2 linked regions of the Ancylothrix sp. D3o genome follow. The protein of the gene in region 1 interacts with the protein of each later gene in a pairwise test. Links are inferred from orthologs where the notes say so. Each region holds a gene or a part of one and is shown on either strand. Other genes may lie near its edges.

Evidence for each region.
Region 2: the proteins of cysE (region 1) and cysK interact in binary tests that used the Escherichia coli proteins (3 or more experiments, as listed by UniProt). The link is inferred for Ancylothrix sp. D3o from one-to-one orthologs.

What each region holds. Positions count from the first base shown.
Region 1 is NZ_JAMXEX010000005.1:79,335-82,637, forward strand. The notes cover bases 119-3,095. They hold cysE (serine O-acetyltransferase), read left to right. Parts: upstream 119-1,219; coding sequence 1,220-1,972; downstream 1,973-3,095. Other genes in these bases: NG798_RS11585 (anti-sigma regulatory factor), read left to right, coding at 119-212; NG798_RS11590 (hypothetical protein), read left to right, coding at 659-1,147; NG798_RS11600 (Npun_F5749 family FMN-dependent PPOX-type flavoprotein), read right to left, coding at 2,088-2,669; NG798_RS11605 (hypothetical protein), read right to left, coding at 2,874-3,095. In the rest of the region: more of NG798_RS11585, read left to right, coding at 1-118; more of NG798_RS11605, read right to left, coding at 3,096-3,303.
Region 2 is NZ_JAMXEX010000002.1:149,427-152,727, reverse strand. Bases 95-3,069 are described here. They hold cysK (cysteine synthase A), read right to left. Parts: upstream 2,075-3,069; coding sequence 1,115-2,074; downstream 95-1,114. Other genes in these bases: NG798_RS04850 (Crp/Fnr family transcriptional regulator), read left to right, coding at 2,482-3,066; msrA (peptide-methionine (S)-S-oxide reductase MsrA), read right to left, coding at 280-933.

The sequences.
Region 1 (3,303 bases):
TCTACCCCCAAAAATTAGAAATTCGCATTTGGGATCGCGGACAACCCTTCAACCTAGACGAACGTCTCCAAACCTTACCCCCCCAAACCGATCACAATGCCGAAGGCGGGCGAGGTCTACCTCTGTTAAGCCGCATTGCGGACGATCTCAGCTACACCCAAACCTCCGATCAACGCAACTGTTTACTGATCGTCAAAAACTACACCCCATAAACCCCACCATAAAGCCTTCCCCCACAATAAACCTGTCAAAAAAGCCCCTCTTTTACATTTACATCTACATCCGCCCAACAGCCCGCTTTACCCCAAAAAACTCCCCAAACTTTTACTCCCCAAAAAACCAACTAAACCCCAAAAAAACTAAAACCAGCAACCCCCACAAAGGAAACTTAAGCCCCCCTAAAAAATAAACCACTGGAAACACAAAAAGCCCCATCAGCAACCAGCCAAGCCCCAGCAAAAATAGTAATAAAAAAACCGCATACATATCTCCATTCCCTCCACAAAAACATTAAAACTGACCTGTGGCAAAAATAAAATTGTCACCAGCCCCCAACTTCAAAAACCAATACCTTGTTAGAACTAAAATAACCTAGCCATCCATAATCCCCATCAGCAACAAAAAAAGAAAAACCCTCAAAAACAATCGGAGGATAGCCATGCGCTCCCAGCCATTAAAACAACTAAAACAGGCAACCATACTCAGCCTAACCCTGAGCCTGACCCTCCTTTTACCCGCCGGCGCAGAAGACCCCATCTTCGGTAAAATCAGCCTCCGCCCCGGCTTCACCCCACCGGCCGGCACCATCACCGGCTACACAAGTGGCTCAACCTCCCTACCCGCCGTCGTCGCCAACAGCGACTACAAAGGCAACAAATGCCTCGGCTTTGCAGACAAAGCCCCAGACTACAAAATGGTTTTAGAGCAAGACTTCCCCAAACTGCAATTCTCCCTCAACAGCGGCGGAAAAGACACAACCCTCGCAATTATGGGCCCCGACCGAAAAATCCGCTGCGGCGACGACACCGGCTCATCAAAAGACGCATCGATCACAGACACAAACTGGAAAGCCGGAGAATACAGCATTTGGGTAGGTTCCATCGACCCAGCCAGCCAGTGGAACTACAAACTCACCGTCCAGCAGTAGCCAAACCACACAGCAAAAACCCCAACAACGGTAATATAAAAAAAGGTCATATTACCGCTGGGTAATCTCTCGATGTTTAAAACACTCGCCGCCGACTTCCGCATCATCTTCGAGCGTGACCCCGCAGCACGCAACCCCCTAGAAGTCCTATTTTGCTACCCCGGATTGCAAGCCTTAGTCTTCTATCGCTTCGCCCACTGGTTAAAAAACCTCGGCCTCCCCTTCATTCCCCGCCTCATCTCTCACATCGCCCGCTTTTTAACCGGCATCGAAATTCACCCCGGCGCCACCATCGGCACCGGAGTTTTTATTGATCACGGCATGGGAGTCGTCATCGGCGAAACCGCCATCATCGGCGACTACGCCCTCATCTACCAAGGAGTCACCCTCGGCGGCACCGGCAAACAAAGCGGCAAACGCCACCCCACCGTCGGCGAAAATGTCGTCGTTGGTGCCGGTGCCAAAGTCCTCGGCAATATCCACATCGGCAACAATGTCCGCATCGGCGCCGGTTCAGTCGTCCTCCGCGACGTCCCCTCCGATTGCACCGTCGTCGGCATCCCTGGCAGAATCGTCTACCGCTCAGGAGTCCGCGTAAATCCCCTCGAACACGGTCAACTGCCCGACTCCGAAGCCGCCGTCATCCGTGCCCTCCTTGATCGTATCGACAGCCTCGAAGAACAACTGCAAACTATGCAAACCCAAATTTATGCCTTAAGTCCCGCCCATGTTTCCGTCCGCCGCACCCACGATCTCCCAATCTCACCCAAATGTCTCCTCAAAGACCGCGAAATCCAAGAATTCCTCGGTGGCTCAGGAATCTAAAATCCCCTTCCTTCCCCTTCCTTCCCCTTCCTTCCCCCTCTTTTTCAAGCCGAGGCTCACAGAGGTTTTCTCGGCCTTTCTCTGTATCCTCGCTTTGAAAAAGAACCTCCTAATCTCAAGGATTAACCTCCTCCTCTCGCCACAGTTTCTCCCCATCTAATTCATAAATGCGCCGGTTCTGCGGTTCCCCCCTCAACTCCAAATGCTCGACTTTTGTAGGTTCGAGCAAAAGCAAACAAAAATGCCCCAAAGGCTCAACAGCATCGGGAAGTGCCGGTGAAAACGCCTCAAAACTCGCCCTCGTCTTCCCCGGCTCAGGCCAAGCAAACTGAACTCTCGCCCCATCAGACAATTCTTGCCAAGCAATTTGACGCGCTTTCTGTAAATCTTCATCCCCATGATTTTCTCCCACTAAAATAAGCTCGCCAAACAGTCGAAACTGCTCTCGTGTTTTCGGGAAATACCAGCAAATTTCCCCCCAAGGATGGCTTTCAATTTGACCGGCTTTTTCGCTGCGAGCATCGGTGACAATTTTTAAAGTATTCGTCTCCCCTAAAAACCCCCGAAAAACAACCGTCCGGTTTGCCGGCATTTTCTCCGCCCTCACCGTTGCCAACTGACAATATCGTGCATTGACTAAACTACGATTGCGATGCAAAGCGCGAGCCAAAAAAGTACGCCAAGGAGCCAAAGACATAAAATTTTAGATTTGAGAATTTCCCGATTTTCAATTTTACTGCTAAACGCTGTTCTAAAAACCCTGTCTCTCACACAAACCCGGTTTTTCAAATAAAGCCTAGACTACAAACAGATAGCCTATCTGCGTTAATCTGTGGGGGGGCATCCTGCCTGTTTTACATCGGCGGTTAAAAAGACCTATTACTCAATCTAAAATCTAAAATCACCACTTACCAAAAACGGCATCTCGTAGCAGAATAATCAAAGCAATTCCTGTAATCGCCCCAACGAGTCCCCACGCTACTGTTAAACCTATCACTTCGGCTACAAATAGGCCGGTTGCTGCTCTCAAAACTCCCCCAAAAGTCCAGCCAATTGCTAACCCAATTGCCCATGCCATAGACATTGCTAATATCCAGCGCCAAGCTTGGGGAATTTGATGTTTTAAAAGCAACCATTGCGCGACTCCAATTGCCCCACCCACGAAAGTCCCATTGACAATTCCGTAAACCATTCTTAGGGGTATAATTTGAGTTTTTGGTGCCATCCAGCCGATAGCGCCGATGCCGGTGAAAGCCACCAACCCCCAACTAGCTATATTTACTAATACCCACCACTCACGACCTTTAAATTTCTTTCTGAGGGCAAAAGAT
Region 2 (3,301 bases), on another replicon or contig:
ATTAAAGTTTGGCCGTCTTTTTAACTTTTCCCACTTTCAGCAACCCTCTTTTAGTTCTAGCTTTGCCAGAAGTGCCGGTTTATTTTTTAAAGTCTTTTATTTATAATTTTGCCATTTTTTCGCTGTTCAGCAAACCGATAATAATTTAGATAAATATTGAAAATTTGGTTAATAAATTTTGCGTTTTCTTTTTTACCTCTCTCTTTCTGTCTCCCGAACCAACAAAAGGTAGAGATTCTTCAATTTCGTACCCAGGTAAAACCCAGGTACGAGTTAGAATTAAGCTTGAGCAGTTGCAGAATAACAAACTTTTGTGCCGCCTAAACCGCAATATCCATTTGGATTTTTTGCCAGATATTGCTGGTGATAAGCTTCCGCGAAATAAAACTCTGGGGCATCAATAATCTCGGTCGTAATTTCCCCATAACGAGCATCTTTCAGGGCTTTTTGATAGGCATCCCGTGAAGCTTCGGCTAACTTTTTCTGAGCTTCTGAATAAACATAAATTCCCGAACGATACTGCGTTCCTACATCATTTCCTTGCCGCATTCCTTGAGTAGGATTGTGGCTTTCCCAGAAAACTTTTAGCAAGTCTTCGTAACTAATTACTTTCGGATCAAATACCACGCGGACTACTTCATTATGGCCGGTCATGCCGCTGCAAACTTCTTGATAAGTTGGGTTGGGCGTATAACCGGCAGCATAGCCCACAGAGGTAGAAAATACGCCCTTTTGCTGCCAAAATTTCCGCTCTGCACCCCAAAAACAACCTAACCCAAACATCGCAATTTCTAAACCATCAGGATAAGGCGGTTTAAGGGGATTGCCGTTAACAAAATGTTGCCCCGGCACCGGTATTTCTTCGGTTCGTCCGGGTAACGCCTCAGACTGTTTGGGCATACTCGCTTTTTTGCCAAATCCAAATAACACCATTTGTTGTAACTCTAATTTTTTGTGATCTGCTTTTACATTTCTTAATATAACATTTAATTCCAAAAAATGCCGCAAACACCGGCCTACACAGCAAAGCAAGCTCAGACACAGAAGCGAGGGAAATATAAAAAAACCGGGTTTCTTTGGAAAGCCGGTTTTTTAGGCCATAGAAAAGGCCGGTTTAATGAATAGCCGCCTCAAGCGCTTCTAAATCTTGAAACATCGGCGTGCTCAGATAGCGTTCGCCAAAACTCGGCTGCACCATCACAATTAAACGACCGCGATTTTCTGGACGTTGACCGACTTTAATTGCTGCTGCAAGGGCGGCACCCGAAGAAATTCCCGACAGCAAACCTTCTTCGCGGGCCAAACGTCGGCCATAGGCCATTGCATCTTCATCGCTGACTGCAATCACTTCATCAATTAAATCAACGTGCAAGACTTCCGGCACAAAACCGGCTCCAATTCCCTGAATTTTATGGGCCCCCGGATACCCGCCAGACAGCACCGCACTTTTTTGCGGTTCAACGGCAATCACTTGAAAACTCGGTTTTCTTGCCTTTATCACTTCTGCAACACCGCTAATTGTACCGCCGGTGCCAACTCCTGCAATTAAAATATCAACTTCGCCATCTGTATCTGCCCAAATTTCCTCAGCCGTAGTTTCGCGGTGAACTTTTGGGTTAGCAGGGTTGCGGAATTGTTGCAACATATAAGCATTGGGAGTGTTTGCCACAATTTGCTCTGCACGCGCAATAGCGCCACGCATCCCCTCGGTGCCGGGGGTGAGTTCAACTCTCGCGCCATAGGCTTTGAGCATAGCTCGCCGTTCAGAACTCATCGTTTCAGGCATGGTTAAAATAAGTTGATAGCCTTTGGCTGCGGCTACCATCGCCAAGGCAATGCCGGTGTTTCCTGATGTGGGCTCGACTAAAACTGTTTTACCTGGGGCAATTTTACCCGCTTCTTCTGCGGCAGAAATCATGCTTGCACCGATGCGATCTTTTACCGACGCCGCTGGGTTCATGCCTTCAAGTTTGACAACAATTCTCGCCACACATCCTTCTGCTTGAGGGATGCGATTAAGCTGTACCAAAGGCGTGCGGCCAATTAATTCCGAAATATCACGAGCTATCCGCATAACAGTTTTGGGGAATTTGTTTTGTGTTTTGCTTAGGTTAGTAGCCATTAACTATTAACCATCTTGATTACATTGTGGTCAAATGCAGGCAGTCGTTTCGCTTTTGACACAAATCTTGTTACCTATCGGCGTTCATAAGGCTCTGGCCCCACGATTGGCAAGCCGGCGGCAATCAACCTTATTTTTATGATACTACGGTTCTTCGATAGAGTTTAAGGTTTTTGCTTGACGTTGACTGTCTCGGTGTGACATACTTCTTGTCATTGCCCTTAATCCCCTATCTCTACCGAGAAACCGTAGTTTAAGCCAAAAAAGCGATTTCTCTGATCTGTCTAGGCATTTTGTGGCAAAAACAGCGAAGAAAAACATTCTCTAAAAATGTTTAAATAATTGGGAGAATTGCTCAAATGTACACGCTTTTAAATAGTCAACCGGCAACCGAGACAGAGTTTAAATTTCATCGCCGATCTTTATTACCATTAAGGTCAAATGAACTTTGGCAAATTAAATCAGGAGTGCTGAGGACTTTTACTTGGAGTGAAGAGGGAAACGTTATTCCGCTGGGATTATGGGGCAGCGGAGATATTGTAGGTAAACCGCTATCAAAAGCAGATCCCTATACGATAGAATGCGTGACGCCGGTGGAGGCAATTCTTTTGCCGGCTTCGCAGTGGGAAAAAATTATTTCAGCCTTAATTGAGCATAACCAGCGTTTAGAAGAATTTTTAGAAATGCGGCAATGCAAACCAATGGATATAGCCTTAATCAAATTATTAACATGGCTATCTAAAAGATTTGGCCGCGCCGTTGCCGAAGGCCAATTAATTGACCTGCGGTTAACACATCAAGAACTGGCAGAAATGATTGGCTCAAATCGTGTTACTGTAACAAGAATGCTCAATAATTTTGAAAAAGAAGGTTTAATTTGCCGGGAGTCTCGCAGCGTGATTATTGTCTCGGAAACCCCGACAATTTGGCATTACGAAATTTAAGAAGAAAAGGGATAATCTCAATTTATCAAATAAAATCAAAGCCTCTTTTTCTCATACTCGCCTGTCTACTTTGCTTAACAGGCTGCTTTTGATGGAAACTGGTTAAGAAATTACCAAATTTCAGTTATTTTACAGGATCTAATATAATAGAAAGGTATAAAACTCTAACCTAGAAAAGCCATTTTAGGGGCGATAAATGTTTTATACCAATTCAAAATTCAAAATTTAAAATTCA